4 regions of the Kitasatospora sp. NPDC040550 genome follow, and region 1 is predicted to be linked to each of the others. Evidence: riboswitches for the same ligand, from Rfam matches in the RefSeq annotation. Region 1 holds a riboswitch; each other region holds the start of a gene.
What was found. Region 1 has a riboswitch for cyclic di-AMP ahead of ACZ58X_RS04660 (glycoside hydrolase family 16 protein). Riboswitches for the same ligand answer to the same signal wherever they lie in the genome.

Region 1 (4,200 bases):
GAGCGGCTGCGGGGAGTGCTGGCCGCCCGCTGTCCGGGCGGCACCGATCCGCTGGAGGTCCGGCTGGCCGCGGCCGCGGCCACGGCGGCGATCCGGGTGGCCCTGGAGCAGTGGGCCGGCTCCGACGCCGCCGTCACCGGCCCCGGCTCCCCGCAGGACCTCGGCGCCCGCTGCATGCGCGAACTCACGGCGGGGCTGCGACTGTGGGCCCGGCCGGCGGGGGAGTAGCGGGTCGGCGGCGAGCGGGTGACGGCGAACAGATGACAGCTTTCAGATGACAGCTGACAGATGACAGCGAACAACTTTTGAAATCTGTTATCTGTTATCTGAAAGCTGTCATCTGAAAGTTGAACCCTGTCATCTGTTCGCGGCCTGCCCACAGCCCCCGATCAGCTTCCTCCCAGCTCCCGCTAGGGTTGGTGCTCGCGCCCCGGTGGGGGAACCGGGGTGACCTCCTCGGATGTCCCTGAGCGGAGGGGGCGCGGAGTTCGAGGCGTGGGAGCAACTGGAACATGGGTCTGACGAGCCACAAGGTGCTGGCACTGGCCGTGCTGATGGCGGTCGTGATGATGGTCGGCACGGTCTGGCTCTGGCCCAGACTCGCCCGGAAGAGCTGGCAGGCGGTGCTCGGCCGGATCGGTGCGCTACTCGCCACCCAGCTGGCGGTGCTCGCCGCGCTCGGGCTGGTGGCGAACAACTACTTCGCCTTCTACAGCAGTTGGGACGATCTGATGGGCACGGGCAGCACCGGCCCGGTGGTCATCCACAACAAGGCGGACGCCTCCGGCCGACTGCTGGTCGAGACCATAGGCCAGGCCTCGGTCAAGGGCGGCGGCGCCATGGGCCGTGAGCCCAGCCAGTCCGGCGAGATCCGCAAGGTCCGGATCGACGGCAAGGAGAGCCGGCTGTCGACCGAGGGCTACGTCTACCTTCCGCCGCAGTACTTCCAGCCCGAGTACGCGCAGAAGCAGTTCCCGGCCGTGATCGTCAGCACCGGATTCCCAGGAATCGCCGAGAACCTGATCACCCGCTTCAACTACCCGGGCGCCGCGCTCAAGCTGCTGCAGGAGGGTCGGATGCAGCCGACCGTCATGGTCCTGATGCGCCCCTCGCCCGCGCTGCCGCAGGACACCGAGTGTGAGGACATCCCGGGCGGCGCCCAGTCCGACACGTACTTCACCAAGGACGTCCCGTCGGCGGTCCAGGCCAGCTACCGGGTCTCGACCGACCCGCAGGCCTGGGCCGTCATGGGCAACTCCACCGGCGGCTACTGCGCGCTCAAGCTGGCCATGCGGCACCCGGACGTCTTCCCGACCGCCGTGTCCCTGTCCGGGTACTACGAGGCGGCCGACGACCCGACCACCGGCGACCTCTTCGGCGGCAGCAAGCAGCGCCGCAACGAGGCCGACCTGATGTGGCGGTTGAAGAACCTGCCGCAGCCGAACGTCTCCGTGCTGCTGGCCGGCACCAAGAAGGGCGACGGCAACTACAAGCATGACACCGAGGCGTTCATCGAGGCCGCGAAGAGCCCGATGAAGGTCTCCTACAGCATGCTCGAGAACGGCGGCCACAACTTCGAGACCTGGAGCGCCCTGCTGCCGTCCTCGCTGGAGTGGCTGTCCCAGCACCTCAAGGTTCCGAACCAGCCGGGCCACCCGGGCCAGACCGTCTGACGGCGCCGCCCACGGAACGCACGGAACACGCGGACCGCGCAGGACACGCAGAACGCACGGAACGGGCCGAACCCCCGGAAGCCGCGGCTCCCGGGGGTTCGGCCCGTTCCGGCGCCGGTCAGGCGACCCGTTCCAGCGTCCCGGTGTGCAGCTGGCCGACCCGGCCGCCCTCGCCCTCGAAGGTCCAGAAGGCCCGTACGGTCAGCGCGTTGAGGTCCATCACGTGGCTGACGGTGATCCCGCTCTGTTCCGTCCAGCTGATGAAGTAGATCTCCGGTGCGACCTCGGCCACGTGCAGTCGCACGTCCTCCCACTGGCCCGCCGACTCACCGAGGCCCTCCCAGCGCAGCCGGGTGCCGTCGGCCGAGTAGGAGTTGCGGAAGGCCGCGCCGTTGTCGGCCCGGAAGACGTAGGTACGGCCGGCGAAGGCGGGCAGGGGCGCGGTCATGGTGGGGCGGAACCTCTTCTCTGGAACGGGGGACGGGTCGTACGGCTCTGGCCGGTGCTCTTGTGCACCGCGGAAAATCCCAGGGCTCCAATTTATCCGACCGGGCGGATTCGGGCGGCTCCACGCCACGGCGGTCACGGTACGGTCCGCCACCGCCGCACCGCGCACCGTGTGCGACCGGCACCCCGGGCGGGCCGCACGGCGGGTCCGATCGGGTACCCGCGGACGGGTCGGCCGACATCCCGGGAGGCCCCGTACGGGGTGATCCGCCGGCGTCGACTCCAGTGATCAACTCGGCCACCACGCAGCGTCGTTGATCGACACCACTGTGAGCTGCGCGACAACCGGCTTGATCAGGTTGTCCGTCCACGGACGGCCTGCCTAGCCTGCACTCGTCGTCCGCTGTCGCGGACCCCGCCGCCGGGACGCCGAGTCCCGTCCACCCGCCGGCGAGTACCCGAGCACCACAGCGGACGGGAGCGGGGGAACCAAGGTCAGCGCCCGGCCCGTACGCACCAGCGTGCGGGTCGAGGCTAGGGGTGAAGCCGCTCCACAGGCGGCCGGGCAACTGCAGCCCGAATCCGACAGCTCACCTCGCAGGCGTCGCAGAGGATCCCCATGCACCAGCCTGCCCGGCGCCGTCGCGCGCCCCGCCACGCCCGTCCGTCCCACCGGGGCCGCAACGCCGCCCTCGCCACGACCGGTGCGCTCGCCATCACCGGTGCCGGCCTGCTCGGCCTGCCGTCCGTCTCCGGTGCCCAGGCCGCCACCGGCCCGACCGTCACCCAGGACCGGCTCGCCCCCGCCACGATGGTCGCCGGCAAGGCCGGCACCGCCTCGCTGGCCCTGCACTCCTCGTCCTGCTTCACCGCCAGGACCGTCGGCGTCGGCGTCCGTGACGCGCGCGGCACCAACCTGGACTTCCCGGGCAACGCGAGCAACGTGCAGATCTGCCCGGGCGGATTCAACTACACCAGTGCGGCCCGCACCCTGCCCGCGGGGACGTACACCCAGTTCGGCTTCTGGCAGGACCTCGGCGGCGCGTGGCACAACCTGCCCTCGCAGCAGCTGGTGGTCTCGGCCACGGGTACGCCCACGCCGACCCCGTCCCCGACGGCGAAGCCCACCACGATCCCCACCGCGACGCCCACCACGACCCCCACCGCGACGCCGACCCAGACCCCGACCACCACCCCGAGCGCCACGGCCACTCCGACGACCACGGCGCCGTCCTCCCCGATCGCGGGCAAGTCGCTGACCTGGTCCGACGAGTTCAACGGCCCGATCAGCTGGGGCCAGCGCTGGGTCGGCGACAAGAGCACCTCGTACAAGTACGGGAACCACAACCCGGACGACAACAAGCTCGACTGGCTGAACAGGAACAACGTCGCCGTCGCGAACGGCGTCGCCACCTTCACCGCCACCCCGGGCGGGCCCACCCTGGAGAACGGCAAGCAGTCCTGGAACACGGGCTTCCTGACCACCGAGGGCTCCGCCGAGGGCTTCCAGGTCAAGACCGGCGACTACGCCGAGACCCGGGTCAAGCTGCCCGCCGGCACCGGCGCCTGGCCCGCCCTGTGGACCTGGAAGAACGGCAACGGGGAGATCGACTCCTTCGAGTACCACCCCGACAACCCGAACCTGCTGGAGCTGACCAACCACGTCAACCCCGGCAACCCCGACTACTACACCGACGCGAGCGCCGTCGCCGCCGACCAGTGGGTGACCATCGGCACCTACTACGGCGCCAACTCGGTGGACTGGTACGTCAACGGCGTCAAGGTGTACTCGGACGGCAAGGGCGTCGGGGCCAACTTCTCGGCGTACCTGATCCTCAACCTCTCGGTGAGCGCCGGCAAGTACCACCCGGCGCCGCAGGGGACCGCCCCGATCACCATGGCCGCCGACTACGTCCGCGTGTACCGGTAACCGCGTCTACCGGTAGCCACGAGCCCGCCCCACCGGTCATCGGACGTCCGGCAGCCGCTCGCCGGCGGCCGGTGACCGGTGGGGCGATCCGGTCCGTCAGCCGCCCGCCGTCTCGACGACCCTGATGTCGAACGGCTGCCGGTTGTTGCG
Region 2 (4,200 bases), on a different contig from region 1:
GCTGCTGCTGGCGGTGGCCCAGCGGGCGCACGACGCCGGGGTGGACGTGGACGCGGCGCTGCGCTCGGCCGCGCGCGGCTACCGGGACGCGGTGCGCGCGGCCGAGGGGCTCGAACCGGAGTAGCGCAGGCGGCTCAGGCCGCCGTGGCGGTGCGCTCCGAGGCGGACCGCTGCGGCGGGACGAGCTCGCCGATCGCCTCGCCGATCAGGACGACCAGTTCGGCGAGGCGCTCCAGGTCGAGGTGGGCGGGCAGGTCGGCGAGGGAGACGATCCGCTCGCCCTTCGGGCCCGCCACGCAGAAGAGGTCGATCGGCCCGAAGTGCTTCTCGGCGGTGTCGACCAGGGCGGCGACGTCGCTGGGCCGGCGGATGTCGCCGGAGACGCCGACCACGGGGCAGCCCGGCCGGTCGAGTTCGGAGGCGAGGTCCTCGGCGATGCCGACATGGGTGTCGGCGATCAGCATCCCGGCGGCGCCGGCCGCGGCGAACCGGCGGGCGAGGTCGGCCCCCGAACCGCCCGCGAGTACCGCGATGACGACGACTGCTCCGCTGACCGTCATTGGTCCAGCTCCTCCCTGCGGGCGACACCGCACCGGCGCCCGCGCGTACTTCGGAGGATCGTAGGCACGTCCTGACCCTCCGCAACAGGGATTACCCCGCAGGTGACCAGGCTCACGCCTGCCGCCCGGCCAAGAGCTGGCCAAGGCCTGTCCGCACACCGTCCACGGGCCGTCCACGGAGTGTCGGCGTGCCGCTCGCGCGCCGGTCACGGGCGGTTCGCGCGCCGGTGACCTCCGGGCGGTCGCGGGGACGCGGGCGCCGGCGGTCCGGACCCGTCCGGTCCAGCGGTTACGGTCGACCCATGCCAGCTCAGCCCGAGGGCGCCCAGCCCGCCGCCCAGCCCGACCCGCAGCTCTTCACCTGGGAGTTCGCCGCCGACCCGTACCCCGCCTACGCCTGGCTGCGCGAGCACGCCCCGGTGCACCGCACCACGCTGCCGAGCGGGGTGGAGGCCTGGCTGGTGACGCGCTACGCGGACGCCCGGCAGGCGCTCGCGGACGGCCGGCTGTCGAAGAACCCGGCGCACCACAGCGAGCAGGCGCACCGCACCGGCCGGGTGGGCATCCCGGGGGAGCGGCAGGCGGACCTGATGACCCACCTGCTGAACATCGACCCGCCGGACCACACCCGGCTGCGCCGCCTGGTGTCGAAGGCGTTCACCCCGCGCCGGGTGGCCGAGTTCGAGCCGCGGGTGCAGCAGCTGACCGACCGGCTGATCGACGGCTTCGCGCAGCGCGGTTCGGCCGACCTCATCCACGAGTTCGCCTTCCCGCTCCCCATCTACGCGATCTGCGACCTGCTCGGCGTGCCGGCCGAGGACCAGGACGACTTCCGCGACTGGGCCGGAATGATGCTGCGGCACACGAAGCCGGGACACGGCGGCAGCCAACGCGGCGGCGTGGGCCGGGCGGTGAAGCGGATGCGGGCGTACCTGCTGGAGCTGATCCACCGCAAGCGGGCGGACCTCGGGGACGACCTGATCTCCGGCCTGATCCGGGCGAGCGACCACGGCGAGCACCTGACCGAGAACGAGGCCGCCGCGATGGCCTTCATCCTCCTCTTCGCCGGGTTCGAGACGACGGTGAACCTGATCGGCAACGGGACGTACGCGCTGCTGCGCAATCCCGGGCAGCGGGCCCTGCTGCAGGAGTCGGTGGCCCGCGGCGAGACCGCGCTGCTGGAGACCGGGATCGAGGAACTCCTGCGCTACGACGGGCCGGTGGAGCTGGCGACCTGGCGGTTCGCGACCCGTCCGCTGACCATCGGCGGGGTGGAGATCCCGGTCGGTGATCCGGTGCTGGTGGTGCTGGCGGCGGCGGACCGCGATCCGGCCAGGTTCTCCGACGAGAACACCCTCGACCTGGCCCGGAGCGACAACCCGCACCTGGGGTTCGGGCACGGCATCCACTACTGCATCGGCGCCCCGCTGGCCCGGTTGGAGGGGCGGTCCGCGCTGGCCACGCTGCTTTCCCGGCTGCCCGACCTGCGACTGGCCGAAAGCCCGGAGAATCTGCGCTGGCGGGGTGGCCTGATCATGCGTGGATTGCGCGAACTTCCGGTCGAATTCAGTCCGGAGCTCCGGTCGCCGCACGGCGTTCCTGAGCCGGCGACACGCTGACGAGGCATCCGGAACCGGCCACCGGCGGCGGTATGAACGCCCATCAAACCGGACAAAGCCCCGCCGTTGGTAGGCGATCGAACACGGGCCGTAATTCTTGTGTGATGTCGGTGATATGAGCTTGTGATTCGTCTGAGGATCTGTCTAGTCTCCGTGGAGTTCGCAGCTGCGGACCTCGTGCGCGGGACGCCGAATCCTGCCCGCCGCGTCACGGGAAACCGACCAGAACCCTGGGCAGGGGCGGGGGAACCAGGTTTGTTGCCGTTCCTCCACGGCTTGGGGTGAAGCCGCCCGCGCGGATTCGATTCCGCAGACGGCGGCCGGGCCACCTCCCGGTCCGAACCCGACAGCTCACCTCGCAGGCGTGCGGAGAGGGACCTTCATGCTGTTCGTTGGAACTGGCCGTCATCGTCGTCGCACCCAGGCCGAGAAGGCCATCGCCGTCGCCGGTGTGGCCGGCGTCGGACTCGCACTGCCGCTCCTCACCGCCACCGGCGCCTCCGCCGCCCCGGCCTCCGTCTGGGACTCCGTCGCCCAGTGCGAGAGCGGCGGCGACTGGAGCATCAACACCGGCAACGGCTTCTCCGGCGGCCTCCAGTTCACCTCCAGCACCTGGAAGGCGTACGGCGGCACCGCGTACGCGGCGCAGGCCAACCAGGCCAGCAAGGCGCAGCAGATCGCGGTCGCCGAGAAGGTCCTCGCCTCGCAGGGCCCCGGCGCCTGGCCGGTCTGCTCCAAGAAGGCCGGCCTGAGCAAGGGCGGCGCCCCGGCCGAGGTGGACACCTCCTCGGACGCCAAGCCGCAGAAGCAGCAGGCCCAGAAGCAGGCGCCCAAGCAGCAGGCCCCCAAGGCCGCCGCGAAGCCCGCCCAGCCGAAGCCGGTCCAGCAGTACGCGCCGAAGCACGCCGCGCCGAAGCAGGCCGAGAAGCCCGCCGACCCGTCGGCGCAGCAGTACGCCCCCAAGCACGCCGCCCCGCGGGCCGCCCAGGCCCCGGCCGCCACGACCGGCCACGACTACACCGTGCGGGACGGCGACACCCTGTCGGGCATCGCCACCGCCCAGGGCGTGTCCGGCGGCTGGCAGGCGCTGTACGACGGCAACCGCGGCACGGTCGGCGGAAACCCGGACCTGATCGTGCCCGGCCAGGTCCTGCACCTGGGCTGAGCCGGACCGTTCCACGGCGGACGACACGCTGGACACGGAGGGGGCCGCGCCCGGCGGCCCCCTCCGTCCGCGTCCGCCCGCCCCGGTGGGACGCACCGGGACGAGCAGGTGAACTACCGGTGGGTAGCCGGGCCACACGGTGAGACGCAGCCCAGGCGGACGTGGCCCCGGGAGCCCGGGCGGTTAGGCTCTGGTCGTAACGACTCCGCAATCGTCCGGCCGGCAGCACCACCCGCGGCCGGACCCTGCTTCCGCAAGGAGATGCTTCGTGCCGTCCATCGATGTCGTCGTAGCCCGTGAAATCCTCGACTCCCGCGGCAACCCCACGGTCGAGGTCGAGGTCGGCCTCGACGACGGCAGCACGGGTCGTGCCGCTGTTCCGTCGGGTGCCTCGACCGGCGCCTTCGAGGCGCTCGAACTGCGCGACGGCGACAAGAACCGCTACTTCGGCAAGGGCGTGGAGAAGGCCGTCCTGGCCGTCATCGAGCAGATCGGCCCCGAGCTGGTCGGCTACGACGCCACCGAGCAGCGCCTGATCGACCAGGCCATGCTCGACCTGGACGCCACCCCGGACAAGTCCTCGCTCGGCGCCAACGCCATCCTGGGCGTCTCGCTGGCCGTCGCGCACGCCGCCTCCGAGGCCAGCGACCTGCCGCTGTTCCGCTACCTGGGCGGCCCGAACGCCCACGTCCTGCCGGTCCCGATGATGAACATCCTCAACGGCGGCTCGCACGCGGACTCCAACGTCGACATCCAGGAGTTCATGATCGCTCCGATCGGCGCGGAGTCCTTCTCCGAGGCCGTCCGCTGGGGCGTCGAGGTCTACCACACCCTCAAGGGCGTGTTGAAGGAGCGC
Region 3 (4,200 bases), on a different contig from region 1:
GTCCTCCGGGTCCTCGGCGTCCTCGCGCCGGACGACGGCGAGCCGGTAGACGCCCCGCTCCTCGGCCATCGCCTCCTCCAGGTAGAGCTCGAGCTGGTCGGCGCAGGTCTCGCGGTCGCGCGGCTCGAAGGGGAGGTAGCGGGTCACCTCCGGGTCGCCGTACAGCGCGTGCAGCGCGTCCACCTCCTCCGGGGTGTGGCGGTACTCGCGGAGGGCGAGCCTGGGGCCGGTGAGGCGTACGGGGACCATGGCTGCCGACCCTACCGGCGTCCGGCGGCTACCGTTCGGAACATGAACGACGAAGACCTGCGGCTCGCCCCGCGCACCAGGGCCGCCGACCTGCTCGCCTGGGCGGCCGGCCAGGACCGCGCGCCGGTGGCCGAAGCGCCGCTGCGCGCGGTGCTGGCGCTGCTGGAGCTGGGCGGGGGCAGGATGCACGACGGCTGGCCCGAACTCACCTCCGACCAGGTGGAGCACCTGCTGTACGAGCGGCTCCACCTCTACGTCCAACCCACGCCGGAGCAGGACCCGCTCGCCTACGGCGAGGCCGTACGGCTGCTGGTCGACCACCAGCGGGCCGCGAAGCGGCTCAACGCCAAGCGCCAGGAGCGGCTGCACGCCGAGGCCGAGTGGCAGGGCGAGGTCGCGGCCGGGCTGCTGCGCCGCGCCGACCTGGTGACCTGGCCCCGGCTGTACGCGCTGCTGCTGCACGCCCACGGGGTGGACGTGACGGACCCGGCGGCCGTCCGGGACTGGCTGGCCGGCTTCGCCGCGCTCGACGAGGAGCAGCGGCTGGCCGGGTACGAGGCACTGACGCCGACCGGCTGGCTGGACGAACCGGACGGGCTGGGCTGGGGGCCGGGCCGGGTGCTGTCCGTCGGCATGGCCACCGACGGCGCGCGGCTGCTGCTGGAGCAGGGCCTGATGCGGCGCAGCTACCGCAACCTGGCCGAGCTGAACGCGCTGGGGCGCCCGATGCCGGACGAACTGGCCGGTGGCTTCGAGGAGTTCGAGGTGGCGGCGGCCGAGGCGGCACTCGACCTGCTCGGCGAATGGACGGTGCCCGGGCTGCCGCGCCTGCTGGTGGAGGAGTTCCCGGAGCTCGCGCCGGAGCCGGGGGCGGCCGAGATCGACGCCTACCTGGCGCAGCTGCCCGCGGACGAGGAGGAGGAGCTGGAGCCGCAGGAACCGGAGCGGCCGGAACAGGTCGAGCAGGAGCGGGACGAGCAGGAGCCGCAGGGCCAGGAGTGAGCTGACGCGGCAGGGCCCCGGGCGCGCCGCCCGGGGCCCTGCCGCGTCATCGGTCCTACGGGGTGAGGCCGCGCTGCTGGAGCCAGGTCTCCGGGTCGACCGGGGCGCCGCCGCCGGGGCGGACCTCCAGGTGCAGGTGCGGTCCGGTGACGTTGCCGGTCGCGCCGACCTTGCCGATCTGCTGGCCCGCGGTGACCTTGCCGGAGCCCTTGATGATCGAGGAGAGGTGGCAGTACCAGATCTCGGTGCCGTCGGGCAGGGTCTCGACGATCCGGTAGCCGTACGAGCCGGACCAGCCGGCCGAGGTGACGGTGCCCTGGCCGACGGCGTAGACCGCGGTGCCGGTGTCGGCGGCGAAGTCCAGGCCGGTGTGCAGGTGGGCCCAGTAGCGGGCGCTCTGGCCGTAGTGGGCGGAGAGGTTGTAGTCCTTCACCGGCAGGGTGAGGGCGGCGGCCTTGGCCCGCTCGGCCTCCTCGGCGGCACGCTTGGCCTCCGCCTCCTTGGCGGCGGCCTTGGCCTCGGCCTCCTGGGCGGCCTGGACCCGGGCGCCCTCCTCGGCGGCGGTGCGCTGGCTGTCGGCCTGCTGCTGGATCCGGGCGGCGAGCGCGAGGCCGGGGTCGGCGGCCAGGGCGACCGGCGCCTCGTCCGGGGCCTCGACGGCGGGTGCGGCGGCCGGGGTCGCGGAGGCGAAGCCGGTGGCGCCCAGGGTGGCGGCGACGGCGGTGACGCCGAGCAGCGGGGAGGCCCCGCGGGTCTGACGCGGCATCCGGTGGCGGTTGGCCTCGGCCTCCGGGGCGAAGGCCTCCGGGCCGGGGTGGTCGAGGAGCTGGGTACCGGCTGCGGGGCCGGCCGGGTGTGCCGGGGTGTGCGTCGACGCCACGGAGGCGCGCTCCTTTCCTTCCTTCGCGCCTACCGGGTTAGCTGACGGGTTCGGAGCAGGAAGGTCTCCTACGGCCGGGCCTGAGCCCCGCCGATTCACCCCAAGGAACGTGGTTCCCCGGCTCCCTGACCTGCCCGGAGGCCGGTCGGCGGGATTAGGCGACGGCGCACGGTGCCGTCTGGGTACGGCGTTGACGACCGCGCTGCGTTATCAGACGTTAATCCTAGGACGCTCTGATTCCAAGCCATCCGCCCGGGGCCACTGTGGAACAGGTGATCGGACGTCAACGAACGACCCCTCAGCCGCCAGGCCCATCTGAGTACTCCTACTCATGTGCGACCCGGCCGCCCCGCTGCATCCTGGCGCCATGAACGCACCGATGCAGTCACGGACCACGGCCGCGTACTTCGTCCAGGCCGTCCTCTCCTTCGGCATCTCCGGCACCGCCCTCGCCGCCGGGATCGCCTACCTGCCGGTCGGCGGCTGGACCCGGGCCTTCCTCGGGATCGGCTTCCTCTACACCGTCACCTCCTCGTTCACGCTGGCCAAGGTGGTCCGGGACCGGCAGGAGTCCTCGGACACCGTCGCCCGGGTCGACCAGGCCCGGCTGGAGAAGCTGCTCAGCGAGCACGACCCCTTCCGGGTCGAGGGGACCTGAACGCCGAGGGGGCCTGAACACCGAGGCGCCCTGAACGCCGAGGGGGCCTGAACGGGGGGCGCCCTCGCTGTCGGCCGGATGCTTGACGGCTAAGGCTATTAGCCTTAGCTTTATGGCTACAGGCAGAAACGAGCGAGCCGGCGGAGGCCCACCATGAACGGCACCAGCACCCCGAGCACCCAGTACCTCGACCTCCCCGGCGGCCGCCTCGCGTACGACGACACCCGGCAGGGCGACGGCACCCCCGTCGTCCTCCTCCCCGGCATGCTCGACTCCCGCCACGCCTACCGGCACCTGCACCCGCTGCTCACCACCGCCGGCCACCGGGTCATCACCATGGACCTGCGCGGCTTCGGCGACTCCTCGATCGTCTGGGACGACTACGGCCCCGCCGCCGTCGCCACCGACGTCCTCGCCCTGCTCGACCACCTCGGCATCGAACGGGCCGTCCTGGTCGGGCAGTCCTACACCGGGGCGACGGTCGTCAAGGTCGCCGGCGACGCACCCCAGCGGGTCGCCGGGATCGCCCTGATCGACGCCTTCGTCGAACACCGCTCCAACGCCCTCATGCAGGGCGTCATGGTCGTCATGGGCGCCGCCATGGTCCGGTGGCCCGGCGTCTGGGGCTTCTACCTGCGCAAGATGGCCTACCCCGGCCCCCGCCCCGCCGACCTCGACCGCTACGTCGACGGACTCGTCGCCGCCCTGCGCACCCCCGGCCGGCGGACCGCCACCCGCGGCCACGTCACCGGCGACTCCGCGCCCGTGGGCTGGTGCGCGGCCGTCCGCTGCCCGGCCCTCGTCCTCATGGGCAGCAAGGACCCCGACTTCCCGAAGCCCGAGGCCGTCGCCGACCTCCAGGCCGAGAAGCTCGGCGCCCGCAAGGTGATGATCGAAGGGTCCGGGCACTACCCGATGGCCGACAACCCGCAGGCCGTCGCCGACGCCCTGCTGCCCTTCCTCGCCGAACTCGCCTGAACCCCGCCCGCACGGAGACGACGAAACCCATGCCCCGCGTAGGACTGACCCCCGACCAGGTCGTCGACCACGCCCTCGCCCTCATCGACGACCAGGGCGGAGAAGCCCTCACCCTCGCCTCGGTCGCCACCCGGGCCGGCGTCGCCACCCCCTCGCTGTACAAGCACGTCAGCGGCGGACTCGGCGAACTACGGCGGCTCATCGCCGTCCGGGTCACCGAAGAACTCGCCGACCGGCTCGCGGACTCCGCCGTCGGCCGCAGCGGGGACGACGCCGTCACCGCCGTCCTGCGCGCCTACCAGGCCTACGCCACCGCACACCCCCACCGCTACGCGGCCCTCCCCCAGGCGCCCCAGCCCGACGACGACCTCACCCGCGCCGCCACCCGGCTCGTCGGCGTCATCATCGCCGTCCTCCGCGGCTACGGCCTCGA
Region 4 (4,200 bases), on a different contig from region 1:
GCAGCCGCTTCTGCGCCTCCTGCGCGGCGTTGTACTTCTCCGAGGCCTGTTCGGCCTCGTCGTACAGCTGCTCGACCTGGGCCTTGACGTCCTTGCGGTCGGGCGCCTCCGGCCCCCCGGGGGCGGCCTGGGCGCTGCCGGCGGTCGCCACGCCCAGGGCCGTGGTGGCGGCCGCGGTCAGTACCAGCGCACGGGCGAGCAGTTGGGAACGGCGGTGCACGGGCATGGCGGCAACGGCTCCAGTCCTGCGGCGCGGCCCCGCGGCCGCGCCCCGGTGGGCGGCCGTCGAGCGGGAGTCCGGTGGCAGACGTTAGCGAGTCCGGGCAAGTGAGTCCAAACCCCTACCGACCAGAATATTTGACCCCTAATCGGACACCAGGTCGAGCCGCCGGAAAAGCCGCAGGCCCGGCCCTCCGTGACGGAGGACCGGGCCCGTGAACGCGTGGGTGGGGATCAGACCCGCACGATGGAGGTCAGCGGCATGTTGGAGACGGCCTCGTAGCGCACCGACGCACCCGGCTTGGGAGCGTGCAGCACCTGGCCGTTGCCCGCGTAGATGCCGACGTGGTGGGCGTCGCCGTAGAAGATCAGCATGTCGCCGGGCTGGGCCTGGGAGATGTCCGAGCCGATCCGGGTGCCGGCGCCGGCCTGCTCCTGCGAGGTGCGCGGCAGCGACACCCCGGCCTGGTTGAACGCCCAGACCATCAGGCCGGAGCAGTCGAAGGAGCCGGGGCCGGTGGCGCCCCAGACGTACGGGCTGCCGACCTTGGTGGCGGCGGCGGCCAGCGCGGCGGCACCGTGCGAGCTGCCCGGGGCGACCTTGACCGGCGCGGCGGTGGAGCCCGAGCCGAGGTCGCCGCGGCTGCTGTCGCGCGAGGCACGGTCCGGGGTGGCCGGCTTGGCGGCGGCGGCCTTCGCGGCGGCGTCGGCGGCGGCCTTGTCCTCGGCCGCCTTGATCGCCTGGCGCTCCTGCTCGGTCAGCGTGTTGAGCAGGTCCTGGGCGGCCTTGAGCTTGTTCTGGACCTCGTCCTTGGAGGCCTTCAGCTGCTGGGTCGTGGACTCCAGCTCGCCGAGCTTGCCCTGGGCCTCGGTGCGGTCCTGGTCCAGCTTGCGCTGCTGGTCCTGCAGCTGCTTGAGCTGGTTCTTCTGGGTGCTGCCCGCCTGGTTCAGCGCGCCGGCCTGGTTGAGGAAGTTGTCCGGGCTGGAGGACAGCATCAGCTGGACCGTCGGGGATATGCCCCCGTTGCGGTACTGCTCGCCGGCGATCTCGGCCAGGCCGCCCTGGAGGTCGGTCACCTGGGCCTGCTGCCGGGCCACCTGGTCCTGGAGGCCGGAGACCTGCTTCTCCAGCTCCTGCTGCTTCTCCTGGGCGGCGTTGTACTTCTCGGTCGCCTGCTCGGCCTGCTCGTTGAGCTGGTCGACCTGCTCCTTGACCTGGTCCTTGGTCGGCTGCGGGTCGGCGTGCGCGCCGGACTGCGCGGAGAGGGCGACGGCCGCGGCGGCGAAACCGGTCAGGATCGAGACGCGGGTGCGGCTGGCGGGCTTGGGACGACGATGGGACGCCACGAAGGCGGACTCCTTCTTCCTACCTCCGCCTACCGGGTGAGCTGACGGGTTCGGGCCGGAAGCATGCCCTACGACGCCTCACCGGCCTCACCTACGGCCGACCTGGCGCCGATTCACCCCGGAGGAACGTGTGGTTCCCCGGCTCCGCTCCGCAGCGCCCCCGACTACTGGGCTCCCCTGTCGGGCAGTCGCTTCGACCTGCCCCGCTGTTTCGCGAACTCGGCGGTAACCACCGCCGCCACCCAGGCTGGGTGATCGACTGTGCGGTGGTTCGGAGCATGACCCTAGTAACTGAACCGTGATCCGTTCAAATCCTTGTCAGAAAAAAGACGGAAGATTACCCATGTTCTTTTGTGAAAATGACTGATGGTGATCACTGCCGCACGCAAAGCTGATCGACTCTCACCGTCCGGCCCACCGGGACCGCAAACCGACGCGCCACCCCCGACCGGAGGTGGCGCGGATCACAGGGCCGGAACCGGCCCCTCGGGGAGGTGCCGGTCCGTCAGATCCGGCGGATCGTGTTGATCGACATCGCGTCGGCCTTCATCACCTTCACCACGTCACCGGTGTGCGGCGCGTGGACCACCATGCCGTTGCCGATGTACATCCCGACGTGGTGCATGTCGCCGCCGTAGATCACCAGGTCGCCCGGCTGGGCGGTGGCCAGCGTCACGGCGGTCCCGATGTGGCCCTGCTCCTGCGAGGTGCGCGGCAGCGAGACGCCGGCCTGGCCGTACGCCCAGACCATCAGGCCCGAGCAGTCGAAGGTGGAGGGCCCGGTGGCGCCCCAGACGTACGGCGAGCCCTGCTTGCTCATCGCCTTGGCCACCGCCACGGCGGCGTAGCCGCTGGCCGGCGGCAGGTTGCCGAGGTCGACCCGGTCGGCGCCGCGGGAGGCGCGGTCGTCCTGCTGCTGCTGGGCCCGGAGCGCGGCCCGGTCGGCGGCGCTGAGCGAGTTCAGCAGGTCCTGGGCGGCCTTCAACTTGGTGTTGACGTCCGCCTTGGCCTGGTTGAGGTCCTTGGTGGTGGAGTCCAGGGAGGCGAGCACGGCGGCCGCCTCGGCCTTCTCCTGGTCCAGTCGGCGCTGCTGGTCGAGCAGGCCCTTGAGCGCCTCGGTCTGGGTGGTGCTGGCCTGCTGGACGCTCGACGCCTTGTCCAGGTAGCCGGACGGGTCGGAGGAGAGCATCAGCTGGACGGACGGGTCGATGCCGCCGGTGCGGTACTGCTCGCCCGCGACCTGGGCCAGGCCCACCTGGAGCTGGCCCATCTGGTCCTGGCTGCGGGCCACCTGGTCCTGGAGCTGGTCGGCCTGCTTGCGGAGCTGGTCGGAGCGCTCCTTGGCGCCGTTGTACTTCTCGGCCGCCTGCTCCTGCTCCTGCTGGAGCTGGTCGATCTGCGCCTTGACGTCACTCTTGTTCGGCTGCGGCGCGGCATGCGCGGCGACCTGGGCGGAGAGGGCGACCGCGGTCGCAGCAGCAGCGGTGAGCACGGAGACCCGCGCGCGGCTCGGCTGCTTGGGACGGCGGTGGGAGGCCAAGGGACCGGCTCCTTCTTCCATCGGACTCACCTGATCAGGTGAGATTCCGGAAAATAGGTTTGACGCCAGACCCTAGTGAAGATCTACCCGTTTTGCCACTCCCCGAAGGCGTGAACTCCGGTTCCCCCGCTGACTTCACCGGATCCGCACACCCGCGCGGACGCCCCACTGACCTGCCGTCACCGCCCCCGGCCCCGGCTCAGGGCCGGGCCAGCCGGTTCAGCAGCAGCACCGAGGCCACCGGGCGCGCACCCGCCTTCCGCACGCCCTCGGCGACCTCCCGGTCGGTGGAGACCACCACCACCGGACGGCCCTGCGGCTCGGCCCGGACCAGACGGCGGATCAGCTCGTCCGCGGTCTCGCCGGTCCGGCTGAACCGTACCCGCACCCCGCGCGGGGGCGCCATGATGACCGGTACGTCCAGGTCCTGCCCGTCGAACACACAGGTGACCTCCGCCTGGGTGCGCTGGGCCAGCATCGCCAGCCCGCCCAGCAGCCGGATCCGCTGCTGCTCCAGCGGCAGCGCCGGATACCCGGTCTTGGTCACGTTGTAGCCGTCCACCACCAGGTGCACCTGCGGGATCGCCAGCAGCTGGTCCAGCAGCGCCGGGTCGTCCTCGGCCAGGCCGCGCCGGGCCACGTCGTGCGGCGAGGCCGCCCCCGGCACCACCGCCTCCACCAGGTCCGCCGGGCGGATCTGGGAGACCGGCAGGGCCAGTTCCCGCTGCAGGCCCTGCGCCGACTGCAGCACGGTGTCCAACAGCAGCCGCAGCCGCATGTCCTCGACGCTGCGGCCCTCCCGGGCCGAGCGGCGGCCCTGCTCGACCGCGGTCTCCAGTTCGGACACCCGGTGCCGCAGCCGTCGCGCCTCGGACTCGGCCGCGCTGCGCTCCCCGGTGGCCTGCGCCCTCGCGGCCTCCAGCTCCCCGGCCACCCGCCGGGTCTCGGCCTGCGCCCGCCGGGTGTCGCTCTCCAGCGACCGCACCTTCTTGCGCAGCGACTCGGCCTCCCGCCGGACGCCCTCGAACTCCGCGCGCTGGCGGTCCAGGTCCGCGCGCGCCGCGGCCCGCACCTCGGCCAGCTCGGCCTGGAGC

Region 2: linked by a shared signal. The riboswitch ahead of ACZ58X_RS15205 (transglycosylase family protein) and the one ahead of ACZ58X_RS04660 (glycoside hydrolase family 16 protein) in region 1 are both predicted to bind cyclic di-AMP.
Region 3: linked by a shared signal. The riboswitch ahead of ACZ58X_RS31675 (M23 family metallopeptidase) and the one ahead of ACZ58X_RS04660 (glycoside hydrolase family 16 protein) in region 1 are both predicted to bind cyclic di-AMP.
Region 4: linked by a shared signal. The riboswitch ahead of ACZ58X_RS21835 (NlpC/P60 family protein) and the one ahead of ACZ58X_RS04660 (glycoside hydrolase family 16 protein) in region 1 are both predicted to bind cyclic di-AMP.

What each region holds. Positions count from the first base shown of each region.
Region 1 is NZ_JBVIWC010000002.1:421,092-425,291, forward strand. Features, by position in the region: gene ACZ58X_RS04645 (TetR/AcrR family transcriptional regulator) at 1-228, shown strand, start outside; gene ACZ58X_RS04650 (alpha/beta hydrolase) at 513-1,673, shown strand; gene ACZ58X_RS04655 (phenolic acid decarboxylase) at 1,792-2,121, opposite strand; cyclic di-AMP (ydaO/yuaA leader) riboswitch at 2,574-2,739, shown strand; gene ACZ58X_RS04660 (glycoside hydrolase family 16 protein) at 2,740-4,050, shown strand; gene ACZ58X_RS04665 (hypothetical protein) at 4,147-4,200, opposite strand, start outside.
Region 2 is NZ_JBVIWC010000008.1:290,935-295,134, forward strand. Features, by position in the region: gene ACZ58X_RS15190 (nucleoside triphosphate pyrophosphohydrolase) at 1-124, shown strand, start outside; gene ACZ58X_RS15195 (SDR family NAD(P)-dependent oxidoreductase) at 135-560, opposite strand; gene ACZ58X_RS15200 (cytochrome P450 family protein) at 863-2,179, shown strand; cyclic di-AMP (ydaO/yuaA leader) riboswitch at 2,390-2,560, shown strand; gene ACZ58X_RS15205 (transglycosylase family protein) at 2,562-3,344, shown strand; gene eno (phosphopyruvate hydratase) at 3,613-4,200, shown strand, end outside.
Region 3 is NZ_JBVIWC010000026.1:128,178-132,377, reverse strand. Features, by position in the region: gene ACZ58X_RS31685 (GNAT family N-acetyltransferase) at 1-249, opposite strand, end outside; gene ACZ58X_RS31680 (hypothetical protein) at 292-1,251, shown strand; gene ACZ58X_RS31675 (M23 family metallopeptidase) at 1,307-2,131, opposite strand; cyclic di-AMP (ydaO/yuaA leader) riboswitch at 2,144-2,302, opposite strand; gene ACZ58X_RS31670 (YiaA/YiaB family inner membrane protein) at 2,499-2,789, shown strand; gene ACZ58X_RS31665 (alpha/beta fold hydrolase) at 2,943-3,767, shown strand; gene ACZ58X_RS31660 (TetR/AcrR family transcriptional regulator) at 3,797-4,200, shown strand, end outside.
Region 4 is NZ_JBVIWC010000014.1:156,515-160,714, forward strand. Features, by position in the region: gene ACZ58X_RS21830 (C40 family peptidase) at 1-226, opposite strand, end outside; gene ACZ58X_RS21835 (NlpC/P60 family protein) at 454-1,566, opposite strand; cyclic di-AMP (ydaO/yuaA leader) riboswitch at 1,578-1,733, opposite strand; gene ACZ58X_RS21840 (C40 family peptidase) at 2,072-3,106, opposite strand; gene ACZ58X_RS21845 (NYN domain-containing protein) at 3,306-4,200, opposite strand, start outside.